DNA from 4 places in the Colwellia sp. KS18-150 genome. Region 2 is predicted to be linked to each of the others. Evidence: predicted binding sites of a transcription regulator. Region 2 holds the regulator's gene; each other region holds the start of a gene.
What was found. Region 2 encodes FliA, which starts transcription of late flagellar genes. Its sites were predicted from a motif close to CTAAAGNTNNNNNNNNNNNNGCCGATA; they were not measured.

Region 1 (3,268 bases), on a different contig from region 2:
AGTCGGTTTAGATTTTGGTAAGTTTGCATCACTTGGGTTAAATTTAGGTACTGCATGGTACTTAATCGGGTCTTGCTCGGCTGCGTGATAGCCTTTACCTTTTTTAGTGGCAATATGAAGCAACTGTGGCCCTTTTAAACTACGCATGTTGGTAATGGTATCCACTAAGCCATTAACATCATGACCATCAATAGGACCAATATAGTTAAAACCTAACTCTTCAAAAAAAGTACTTGGTACTACCATACCTTTTAAATGTTCTTCAGCTCTGCTAGCGAGTTCTTTTATAGGTGGAATATTATTTAATATTCGCTTGCTACCTTCACGTAAGCCAGTATAAATACTGCCAGAGAGCATTTTTGCCAAGTGATTATTAAGTGCGCCAACGTTTTCTGAAATAGACATTTCGTTATCATTTAAAATGACAAGCATATCTTTTCGTATATCGCCGGCATGATTTAGTGCTTCAAAAGCCATGCCTGCAGTCATTGCACCGTCACCAATTACAGCGACCGTTTTTCGATTTTTTCCTTCTTTTTCAGCAGCAACCGCTAAACCAAGTGCTGCTGAAATAGAGGTACTAGAATGACCAACACTTAAGGTGTCGTATTCACTTTCTTCACGCCACGGAAAAGGATGTAAACCATCCTTTTGTCTAATGGTGTGAAGTTGATCACGTCGGCCAGTTAAAATTTTATGGGGATAGGCTTGATGGCCTACATCCCAAATTAGATGATCAAAAGGCGTGTTGTATACATAATGTAATGCTACGGTTAACTCAATAGTGCCTAAGCCTGAAGCAAAATGGCCACTACTCTTACTCACTGAATTTAATAAATAACTACGTAGCTCATTGCTAATTTTCGTCAACTGATCTTGGGAGATATTCCGCAAATCTTTTGGCGAATTAATTTGAGCTAGTAAGGGGTAATCAGCAAGGTTTGTAGTCATATTTTTTTGTTTATTTAATTATATTTTGTCTAAAGTGAGAACTAATGGCTGCGCTTTACAATAAAAGTAGCAAATTCCGCCAAAGCCTGTGTATTGTAAGGCAAACAGGCTAAAGCTTGAAGTGCTTGTTGCAATAAGTTTTCTGCTTTCTCTTGTGCACCTTGTAAACCTAGTAATGCAGGGTAGGTACTCTTATTGGCAGCTAAGTCAGAGCCTTTCGGTTTACCTAGCTCTTCTTCACTGGAAGTAATATCAATGATATCGTCTTGTACTTGGTATGCTAAGCCAACTAATTCAGCATACTTCTCTAGTATTTTTTTTTCTTCAATACTCACTTTAGGTGAACATTCTGCAGCCATTAAGACGCAAGCTTTAAGTAAAGCACCCGTTTTAAGAGAGTGTAATAATTCTAATTCTGATAAGTTTATTACTTTAGCTGTCGCGGATAAATCTAAAGCTTGTCCGCCGCACATACCTTGATAACCAGAAGCTGACACTAAATGTTGTATTAAAATGACTTGTTTAGTTTGTATTTTATCGCTAAAAGTGTGATTGGCGAGTATATCAAAAGCAAGCGTTTGCAAAGCGTCACCAGCGAGGATCGCTGTTGCTTCGTCAAATGCTTTATGACAAGTAGGGTTGCCTCGCCTTAAATCATCATCATCCATCGCAGGAAGATCATCATGTAATAATGAATAGGCGTGAATACATTCAAGTGCCCCAGCTATAGCATTTATATCACTTTGCTGAGCCCCTAATGCATCCCCTGTGATATACGCAAGATAAGGACGCATGCGCTTACCGCCGATAAGCAAACCGTAACGCATAGCGGCAAGTAGCTTTTCATCATTAGTGGTTAACTTATCTAATTGTTCAGCTAAAAAATGGTTAATACTATCTTGGTGTTGTTGATAATTGACTAGCTCACTCACAAATGATCACCAGATCTGCTCTCACTCGTTGTAAGATCAAAATCAGTTAATTGTGGCTCACCATTTTTTTCCAGTAAGATTTTAACTTTCTGCTCAGCGGCTTGTAACTTACTTTGGCTTACTTGACTTAAATTTAATCCTCGCTCAAATAATGCCATCGACTCTTCTAAGCTCAATTCCCCTTGTTCAAGGCTTTGTACTATAGTATCAAGTTCGGTAAGTGATTCTTCAAAACTAAGGTTTTCTAATTTTTTCTTTGCCATGCTATCTACTTAAAGAGTGCTTACAATTTAGGACTAGGCGCAAACTTACCCTAGCTAAGCGCAATGGTCAATGTGGAGGATACATTTATTAAGCTAATATTAATTTGAAACAAGCTATTAAGTTATTGACTGTACGGGCGATAATATGAATTGTGGCTATATAAGTATTAGCGAATATTTTTTGCATCATGTACTATTATTTTAATAGTGCTATTTGAGTTTTGTAGTTTTAGGAGAATTTTGTGGATTTAGCAACGTTAATTGGTATTCTCGGCGCCATCGGTTTGCTCGTAATGGCAATGATTTTATCTGGTGACATCATGATGTTCGCAGATACGCAATCAGTTTTAATTGTATTTTGTGGCTCAATTTTCATTGTTTTATCAAACTATAATTTAGGCCAGTTTTTCGGCATTGGTAAAATTATCGGCAAGGCCTTTATGTTCAAGCTCGAAAAACCAGAAGAGCTAATTGAGAAAGCGGTTGATATGGCTGATGCAGCGCGTAAAGGTGGTTTTCTTGCCTTAGAAGAAGCAGAGATTACCAATCCTTTTATGCAAAAGGGCGTTGATATGCTCGTCGATGGGCATGATGCGGATGTGGTACGTGCTACTTTGCAAAAAGATATAAACCTTACTACAGAGCGTCATGAAACTGGCTCAGACATGATGATGGCCTTGGCTGATGTTGCCCCTGCGATGGGGATGATCGGAACCTTAATTGGTTTGGTTGCCATGCTTTCAAATATGGATGATCCTAAGTCAATCGGTCCTGCGATGGCGGTTGCTTTATTAACAACACTTTATGGTGCCTTCCTCGCCAACGTTATTGCTATTCCTATTGCGTCAAAGTTAAAACTTAGACTAGCTGAAGAAAAAATGAACCAAGAATTAGTACTCGATGCCGTATTGGGAATTCAAGATGGTCAAAACCCAAGAGTTATCGAAGGTTTATTGAAGAACTACTTAGCCGAAGGTAAGCGAGCTATAGATACGAATACGGAAGAATAGGATGATGCATTTAATGATTATTTTATGCATTAGGGGGATTTATGGCTGAGCAAGAGTGTAAATGTCCACCTCCAGGACTACCGGCGTGGATGGGAACATTCGCCGATCTTAT
Region 2 (3,268 bases):
CAGCCAGCAACCTACAGAGCAAACGTCAGTAAACCAGCAAGATTTTGATAAAATTCAGCAAGAGATGGCTTCGATTAGACAGCTTCTTGAGCACCAAGTTTCTGGTTTAATGTGGCAAGACATGGCACAAAAAGATCCTCAAAGAGCCGTGCTAGTTTCTAGACTGTTAGCATTAGGACTGAATGAACAAATAGCGGATCAGATAGCGGGTTATATTCCCGCACAGCACCATGAAGTACAAGCATGGCAAGAGGCGACTAAGTTAATTAGCGAGCAAATAAATACCACACAAAATGATATTATTCAGCGTGGTGGTGTTATTGCCTTAGTTGGGCCAACCGGTGTAGGTAAAACGACAACAATAGCTAAGTTAGCCGCTCGATTCGCACAAATAAATGGTGCTGAACAGGTCGCTTTAATTTCTACGGATACTTTTAGAATTGCGGGATTTGAACAACTAGAAACATACGGTAAAATTATTGGTTGTCAGGTTAAACTTGCCAAAGATGGTCAAGCGTTAGATACACTATTACAACAGTTTAGCCAGAAAAAGTTAGTACTGATTGATACTGCAGGTATGGGACAAAGGGATATGCGATTGGCTGAAAATCTAGCCAATTTAGTCTCGAACACGCGGGTTAGAATTCGTAATTACTTAGTGATGGCGGCTAACAGTCAACAACAAGTTATGCAAGAAAATGTCGATCGCTTTAAAAAAGTACCATTATCGGGTTGTATTTATACTAAACTGGACGAAAGTGTCAGTATTGGCGAAATAATTACAACTTCAATTCAAAATGGCTTGCCAATAGGGTATCTTACTGACGGACAAAGAGTGCCTGAAGATATTAAAGTTGCAAATGCTGAAAAATTAGTTACGCTTGCTGATAAAATGGCAAGTAAGTCAGCGAAAAATACCTCTTATTCAACTGCTCGGCCAATGCCAATAGCACCAGCCGCAGTTATATAAACCGAGATATAAGTTTTATTAATTGTAGTTTTCTTCACGGCTGTAAAGAAGTAATATAATAAGAATTATCAAAGAAGTAACGTTAATGGCAGATCAAGCGAGCGGCTTAAGAAAAATGCAGGACTTAAAAAAAGTTAAAGTAATCGCAGTTTCAGGTGGTAAAGGCGGTGTAGGTAAAACTAACGTATCGCTAAATACTGCTATAGCTTTAGGTCAACAAGGCAAACGAGTTTTAGTGCTAGACGCTGACTTAGGTTTAGCCAATGTTGATGTGATGTTAGGGCTTAGAGTTAAACGTAACCTATCTCATGTGTTATCAGGTGAATGTGAGCTTGATGATATAATTATTACTGGTCCTAGTAATATTAAAATTATTCCTGCAACTTCCGGCTCACAATCAATGGTCGATTTAACACCATCAGAGCATGCAGGGTTAATTCGCGCGTTCAGTGAAATGCAAACTCAGTTTGATGTACTCATCGTTGATACAGCAGCGGGTATTTCAGATATGGTGTTGAGCTTTACTAGAGCATCGCAAGATGTGATGCTAGTTGTTTGCGATGAGCCTACGTCTATTACCGATTGCTATGCGCTGATGAAGTTATTAAGCCGAGATCATGGCGTGTTTAAATTCAAAGTGGTTGCCAATATGGTACGTACTCCTAAAGAGGGGCAACAACTTTTTGCAAAACTAACCAAGGTAACTGATAGGTTTTTAGATGTTGCGCTTGAATTAGTTGCCGTCATACCTTTTGATGAAAATATTCGAAAATCAGTACGAAAACAACAGGCCATTGTTGAAGCGTTCCCTGAGTCACCTGCAGCTAAAGCTTTTAAAGGCTTAGCAACCAAAGTGACAAATTGGCCTATTCCTAAACAAGCCTCAGGTCATTTAGAGTTTTTTATTGAACAATTACTTGATTATTAGTCATTGATTCACCACCCTTAACAGGGTAGATATATTAAACTGAAAACGTAACCATTTTAAATAAACTATAAATTTTGAGTGAGAACGATATAACGTGGCAAAAGCTAATGCTTATAACAATCAAATTGATAAAACGGTGTTATTAGAGCAGCATACCGTCTTAGTCAAACGTATTGCTTACCATTTATTAGCAAGATTACCCGCCAGTGTTATCGTTGACGATTTAATTCAATCGGGAATGATAGGTTTATTTGAAGCGGCAAATAATTTTGATAATACCAAAGGTGCAAGTTTTGAAACCTTTGCTGGAATCCGTATTCGTGGTGCAATGTTAGACGAAATGCGCCGTGGCGATTGGACTCCTCGCTCTGTGCATAAAAATAGTCGCATGGTAAGTGAAGCGATAAAACAACTAGAGGCTGAATTAGGCCGAGATGTTACCGATATAGAAGTGGCTGAAAAACTTGATATTTCATTAAATGAATACCATCATATATTAAGCGAGGTTAGTACAGGAAAAATACTCGGTATTGATGATCTTGGTGTTAGTGAAGATGCTATCAATTTTGATGAATCATCTCACTCAGATGATCCATATCAAGACATTGAACATAGTGCTTTTAAAAAAGGCCTTAGTGAGTGTATTTCCTCTTTACCAGAGCGTGAAGCTTTAGTACTGTCACTGTACTACGATGAAGAATTAAATTTACGGGAGATTGGCCAAGTTCTTGACGTGAGTGAATCACGGGTCAGTCAAATACATAGTCAAGCAATGCATCGTTTAAAATCACGTATGCAATCTTGGCAAAGTTGAGTAGAATAAGTAGTAACTTAGTAATATATATATTAATTTGAAACTTGAATGTTTCGCCGGAGGGTGCCTTGGATAAAAATATGAAAGTGCTTGTAGTTGATGATTTTTCAACAATGAGACGAATAGTGAAAAATTTGTTGCGCGATTTAGGGTTTACTAACATTCAAGAAGCTGATGATGGTAGTACTGCTTTACCTATGCTTCAAGGTGGCGATTTTGATTTTGTCGTTACCGATTGGAATATGCCTGGCATGCAGGGAATTGACTTATTAAAAGCTATACGTGCTGATGCAAGTTTATCGCATATTCCTGTATTGCTGATCACTGCTGAAGCTAAAAAAGAGCAAATTGTTATGGCTGCTCAAGCAGGTGTTAATGGCTATATTGTTAAACCATTTACCGCAGCAACGCTAAAAACGAAACTAGACAAAATTTTTGAACGTTTAGCTTAGTTTTTGTTTTTATTGGGGAGTTTCCTAAAGGTAAATGAAAATTTCCCGATAAAACAAAGTAATGCTTTGGTTTAATAGTTAAGGACTTTGCATGAGTATCGCAA
Region 3 (3,268 bases), on a different contig from region 2:
GACTTACGCTGATTGATAATCAAGAATCTAATCACCTAGATGCAGAGCTTTACCTATCTTCGGGGCGCTCTAACATTGAAGATTTAGATTTTGCTAAGGCTGTCGCAACGTTCGAACAGTCACAAGTGTCATTACAAGCAGCGCAGCAAAGCTTTGTACAAATTAAGAATTTAAGCTTGTTTAATTATTTGTAATGACCGTCAATTAATTTTGGCATGCAACATGCATTTAATATTTTGATAAGAATTTTAATAAAACAGTAAACGTTAAATTTAACTTAGTAGTACAAGTTAAACAGTAATTTAGAAAATGTGTGGTTCCCAAACGATTTTGTTATCTAAGAGCCACCCTAAAATTAGGAGATGATAACAATGGCTTTAGTCGTCAATAGTAATATCGCATCGTTGAACTCGCAGCGTCAATTGGCTCAATCTACCAATGATTTGACAACTTCATATGAACGTTTGTCTTCTGGTAAAAGAATTAACAGTGCCAAAGATGATGCCGCAGGTTTACAAATATCTGCACGTTTAACTTCACAAATAAATGGTTTAAATCAAGCTTCTCGAAACGCTAATGATGCCATCTCTTTGGCGCAAACCGCTGAAGGCGCGTTAGACGAATATACCAATACCGTTCAGCGTATGAGAACCCTAGCAGTACAAGCATCAAATGGTTCAAATACCGAGGTTGATTTAGCGGCACTTAACACTGAGTTTACAGAGCTTGAGCTAGAATTAGATAGAATATCTAACGACGCTAGCTTTGGTGGTGTAAATTTATTAGATGGTACCTATTCGGCTAACTTCCAAATTGGTGCTGATGCCGGACAAACTATTTCAATTACTATAGCAGCAAGCTTCTCTGCAACCGCGGTGGGTGCTGTCGGTAGTATTACTAGTTTCGATGGGGCGCAGTCAAGAATTACCAATTTAGATTCTGTGTTAGCGACAGTTAACAGTACGCGTTCTGATTTAGGTGCGAAGCAAAATCGTTTTTCAAGTGTAATCCGTAGTAATGAAAATGCCGCAGAAAACGTATCCGCGTCACGTTCACGTATCGAAGATGCCGATTATGCAGCTGAATCAGCAATGCTTGCTCGTAACTCAGTGTTACAACAAGCGTCTAGTTCAATGTTGGCACAAGCGAATCAGCAACCACAAATAGCGCTATCTTTACTTCAGTAATCTACTGAATTTATTGGCCTAAAGCCAATAATAAGAAAAGTAAATAATTAAAGCTTACTTTGTTTTTAACGAAGTAAGCTTTTTTATTTTAAAAAAGATTAAAGTTATTTTCAATGTGTCCGATAACTTAGTTAACAGCGGTAAATTCATTAGTCTATTTACTGTTTAACCTAACTTTGAGGGTATCGAGATGGCTTTAAGTGTAAATAGTAATATTGCATCATTAAACTCACAGCGTCAGCTGTCAAATTCAACTAATGAATTAAATACTAGCTACCAACGTTTATCATCAGGCAAGCGAATTAACAGCGCTAAAGATGATGCGGCTGGTTTGCAAATTTCTAGCCGATTAACATCTCAAGTTAACGGGTTAAACCAAGGCTCACGTAACGCGAATGATGCTATTTCTTTAGCACAAACCGCTGAAGGTGCACTTGATGAATATACCAATACTGTACAGCGTATGCGTACCTTAGCCGTTCAAGCATCTAATGGTTCAAATACCGATGCTGATTTAGTGGCATTGAATACTGAGTATAGTGAACTTGAGTTAGAATTAGACCGAGTAGCGGCTCAAGCTTCTTTTGGTGGTACTAATTTATTAGACGGCTCTTATTCAGCAAACTTTCAAATTGGTGCTGATGCAGGGCAAACCATTTCAATTTCAATCGCACAGAATTTCTCATCAACTAACATTAATGCTGCCGGCTCTATCACCAGCTTTAATGGTGCGCAATCGCGTATAACTGATTTAGATACTGTGCTTTCTACGGTCAACAGCACTCGTTCAGATTTAGGTGCTAAACAAAACCGTTTTTCAAGTGTTATTCGTAGTAATGAAAATGCAGCAGAGAATGTTTCAGCATCGAGATCTCGTATTGAAGATACCGATTATGCGGCAGAATCAGCGCAATTGGCACGTAACTCTGTATTACAACAAGCAGCTAGTTCAATGTTGGCGCAAGCAAATCAGCAGCCACAAATAGCTTTGTCGTTATTGTAATTGAGCTTTGATAAGTTGTTATATACTTTTAATACAACAACTTATCAATAATATGAAAATTAAATGAAAGAAATTGAAAATATTTCTAAAGTAATTTAAACGTTAACCGATAACTTAATTAGTAATCAATTTTGTTAACAACCAATTTTAGTTGTAAATAGAAAAACGGATAGAATCCAATAGGGGCATATCATGGCTTTATCAGTAAATAGTAATATCGCATCGTTAAACTCTCAACGTCAGTTGTCAAACTCAACTAATGAGTTAAACACTAGCTATCAACGTTTGTCGTCAGGTAAACGTATTAACAGTGCTAAAGATGATGCTGCCGGCTTACAAATTTCTAGCCGTTTAACTTCACAAGTAAATGGTTTAAATCAAGGCTCACGTAATGCCAATGATGCAATTTCATTAGCACAAACGGCTGAGGGTGCACTTGATGAATATACTAATACAGTACAACGTATGCGTACGTTAGCAGTACAAGCATCAAACGGTTCAAATACCGAAGCAGATTTAGCTGCACTTGATACTGAGTACACTGAATTAGAATTTGAATTAACGCGTATCTCTGAGCAAGCTTCATTTGGTGGTACAGCTTTATTAGATTCTACTTATTCAGCTAGTTTCCAAATTGGTGCTGATGCCGGTCAAACGATTTCTATTACAATCAGTGCTAGTTTCTCTGTTGCCGCAATTGGTGCAGCAGGTAACTTGACAACATTTGCTGATGCGCAATCAGTTATTACTAACTTAGATAGCGTTTTATCAACGGTAAACAGTACTCGTTCAGATTTAGGTGCTAAGCAAAACCGTTTCTCAAGTGTTATTCGTAGTAATGATAATGCTGCAGAAAATGTATCAGCATCTCGTTCACGTATCGAAGATACTGATTATGCTGCAGAGTCAGCAACGTTAGCACGTAACTCAGTATTGCAACAAGCAGCTAGCTCAATGTTGGCACAAGCGAATCAGCAGCCACAAATTGCATTGTCATTACTGTAATTGTGATGCCCTATAGGTAATTTAAGGGGCACTCAAAATGAGTGTCCTTTAGTCGTTTAGGGTTGCTATAACT
Region 4 (3,268 bases), on a different contig from region 2:
AACCTTCCCACAACTTTGGGTTGAAGGTGAACTTGTAGGCGGCTGCGATATTATTATCGAAATGTTTCAACAAGGTGAATTACAAACATTAGTAAAAGAAGCTGCAGCTAAAAATACACCGGCAGAATAATTTTACTTAAAACTATAATTGGTATTGAATTTTCTTAATTAATCACAATAATGTATTGTGATTATTCATTTCTCAATATTATTTTTTATAATAAACAATGGAGCACAAAATGAGCGTATTAGTTGGTCGTCCAGCACCGGATTTTTCTGCAGCAGCAGTATTAGGTAGCGGTGAAATAGTAGATAGTTTTACATTAAGTGAAGCTATTAAAGGCAAAAAAGCGGTAGTTTTCTTCTATCCTTTAGATTTTACTTTTGTATGTCCTTCAGAGCTATTAGCTTTTGATCACCGTATGGAAGAATTCAAGAGCCGCGGTGTTGAAGTAATTGGTGTATCAATTGATTCACAATTTTCTCATAATGCGTGGAGAAATACTCCAGTAAACGAGGGTGGTATTGGTCCAGTTCAATACACTTTAGTTGCTGATGTTAAACATGAAATTTGTAAGGCTTATGATGTTGAGCATCCAGAAGCAGGTGTTGCATTTCGTGGTTCATTCTTAATTGATGAAGAAGGTAATGTTCGTCACCAAGTAGTGAATGACTTACCTTTAGGCCGTAACGTTGATGAAATGATACGTATGGTTGATGCATTACAATTCCACCAAGAGCACGGTGAAGTTTGTCCAGCAGGTTGGAATAAAGGTGATAAAGGTATGACTGCTTCACCAGATGGCGTTGCTTCTTACCTTACAGATAATGCTGATCAACTGTAAGTAATATTTCGGCTTTATCAAGTCGATTATATTGTCTTATTTATAGAATTAAAAAAACCGCTAACGCGGTTTTTTTGTCTCTAACTTTCAGCTGTATCTATAGGCCCAATAAGCGGCCATCCACCTAAGTCTTGCCATTTATTTACAATAAAACAGAACAGCTCAGCTGTTTTCTCAGTATCATAAAGTGCCGAATGTGCTTCGCTATTATTAAAGTCAATGTTGGCTGTTTCACACGCCTTTGCCAGTACGGTTTGTCCGAGTGCCAATCCAGCTAACGTGGTGGTGTCAAAACTAACAAAAGCATGAAAAGGACTGCGCTTTATATTACACCTTGCAGTAGCTGCATTTAAAAAACCTAAATCAAAGGCTGCATTATGGGCAACGATAATAGCCCGTTGACAACCTGCCAATTTCATTTTTTTTCTTACTAATTTAAATAGAGCTTTTAAAGCTACATCTTCTTCTACAGCGCCTCTAAGAGGGTTTGTGGGATCAATGCCTGTAAACTCAAGAGCTTTTGGCTCTAAATTAGCACCTTCAAAAGGCTCTACATTAAATTGGATCGTTTCATCGATTGATAACTTTCCTGATGATTCATCCAAAGTTAATACCGATGCGGCGATTTCCAACAACGCATCGGTTTGAGCATTAAATCCTGCCGTTTCTACGTCAATGACTACGGGAAAGTATCCTCTGAATCTCTGCGCTAAAAGTGGTTTGTTTTTTTCGGTATCGTCTTTTGTTTTTACAGTATCTGACATATTATTACTTGAATTAAAGATGAAAAGCTCTCAAATGAGCGATTTATTTAATTATCTCAGAAAAATGCAGTGAACACGATAGCGAGCTAACGTAAAATAGCCAACAAAGTGCTAAAGTTATTTCAGTTTGGGGCGATACAATTTGTGTCGCCAATTAATTATGTTGCAAACACTATGAAAATATATTCTCTAAATGCATATAAATTATTATTCACATCTTCATTTTTTGTGACCGTTTTTCTGACTCTGCTATTTAGTTTTATATCTACAAAGTCTCATGCTGGCATACGTCAATACAGTGCCAGTGTAAGTGACTCTCAATGGCAGTTAGCAAATGATTCGCGCTTACAATGTACATTGGCACATCAAATTCCTCACTATGGACAAGCACGTTTTTCCGCTAAAGCGAGCCGAAAGTTAAACATGGAGTTTGAGCTAGACATGTTACTACTACCTGATAACTACTCTTTAGCTCAAGTACGAAGTGAATCACCTAATTGGCGACCTGGTCATGGCGGACGAGTGTTAGCGGATATGAAACTTTATAAACAGTTTAATCCAAGTTTACCAAAGAAAGTTGCTTGGACAATGCTAAGTGAATTAGAGCAGGGTATGAGCCCAACTTTTTATTACAATGATTGGTATAGCGATCAAGATGAGATTTCTGTTGGTTTATCAACAGCAAGATTTAAAAGTGCTTACCGAAACTTTGTTGCCTGTGTTGGCAATTTACTTAATTACAGTTTTGATGACATTTCCTATACCATTTTAAATTATCAATCTAATAGTGATAAATTTACCAAAGCATCACAACGCCGTATTGATATGATCAGAGAATATTTAAGCTTAGATCCTAATCTTGAGCTTGTACTTGTCGATGCATATTCTGATAGTTATGGTGGCCGTTGGTCTAATTTAAAACTATCAGAGCAACGAGCAAATAAAGTTCGAGATTATTTTGTTAGTAATGGTATCGATGCCAGTCGTATAGAAGCAAAAGGTTATGGAGAAAAACGTCATATAGCTTCAAATGATACGCTATTAGGTAGAGGAAAAAACCGTCGAGTCGTCATTCAAATGCAAAAAATGTAGCTTAAGGGTTACACTATGTTGAAATAAGAAACAAAAAATCACTTAATGCAAGTGGATAAATTGTTGAATAGGCCTGTTGATTCGCTGTAATCTACAGGCTCTTTTTTATATAGCAAAGTAAACTGTTTTGGGAACCGTGCAATGAAAATTATTTTACGACTTATGCTGCTAGTGACTTTTTTTATGTCGCAATTAGTCTCAGCTTCAACAAAAAGTATCGTCTTAAATGATGCTTATACGTATGCTAACTATGATCAAGTTATCACCACACATTTATATTTAGATCTTGATGTCGATTTTGAACAGAAAGCTTTATCAGGCTTCGCAGAATTATCATTAAAGTGGTTAGTTAATGACACTAACGTTGTGATTTTAGATACACGTGATTTAGTTATTCACAGAGTCATGGCACAGAATAATCAAGGACAATGGCGCAAGGTTAATTATACGCTTGCACAACGTGATGATGTTTTAGGGGCTAAGCTTACAATAGATGCTAAGTTTCAAGCTCAAAAATTACGTGTTTACTATAACTCAACAGAAAAAGCTTCTGGCTTACAATGGTTA

Region 1: pomA (flagellar motor protein PomA) is a predicted target of FliA. The motif match lies at 2,263-2,289, and genes of this name have one in related genera.
Region 3: AC27IF_RS05525 (flagellin N-terminal helical domain-containing protein) is a predicted target of FliA. The motif match lies at 1,286-1,312, and genes of this name have one in related genera.
Region 4: AC27IF_RS14210 (flagellar protein MotY) is a predicted target of FliA. The motif match lies at 1,721-1,747, and genes of this name have one in related genera.

Annotation. Positions count from the first base shown of each region.
Region 1 is NZ_BAAJMC010000003.1:349,006-352,273, reverse strand. It holds gene dxs (1-deoxy-D-xylulose-5-phosphate synthase) at 1-951, opposite strand, end outside; gene ispA ((2E,6E)-farnesyl diphosphate synthase) at 993-1,883, opposite strand; gene AC27IF_RS07135 (exodeoxyribonuclease VII small subunit) at 1,880-2,146, opposite strand; gene pomA (flagellar motor protein PomA) at 2,389-3,156, shown strand; gene AC27IF_RS07125 (flagellar motor protein MotB) at 3,198-3,268, shown strand, end outside.
Region 2 is NZ_BAAJMC010000007.1:45,568-48,835, forward strand. It holds gene flhF (flagellar biosynthesis GTPase FlhF) at 1-970, shown strand, start outside; gene AC27IF_RS10915 (MinD/ParA family protein) at 1,056-1,898, shown strand; gene AC27IF_RS10920 (RNA polymerase sigma factor FliA) at 1,993-2,712, shown strand; gene cheY (chemotaxis response regulator CheY) at 2,781-3,164, shown strand; gene AC27IF_RS10930 (protein phosphatase CheZ) at 3,256-3,268, shown strand, end outside.
Region 3 is NZ_BAAJMC010000003.1:479-3,746, reverse strand. It holds gene flgL (flagellar hook-associated protein FlgL) at 1-194, shown strand, start outside; gene AC27IF_RS05530 (flagellin N-terminal helical domain-containing protein) at 372-1,187, shown strand; gene AC27IF_RS05525 (flagellin N-terminal helical domain-containing protein) at 1,378-2,190, shown strand; gene AC27IF_RS05520 (flagellin N-terminal helical domain-containing protein) at 2,383-3,195, shown strand.
Region 4 is NZ_BAAJMC010000013.1:12,833-16,100, forward strand. It holds gene AC27IF_RS14195 (Grx4 family monothiol glutaredoxin) at 1-130, shown strand, start outside; gene AC27IF_RS14200 (peroxiredoxin) at 240-845, shown strand; gene rnt (ribonuclease T) at 926-1,609, opposite strand; gene AC27IF_RS14210 (flagellar protein MotY) at 1,784-2,701, shown strand; gene AC27IF_RS14215 (M1 family metallopeptidase) at 2,864-3,268, shown strand, end outside.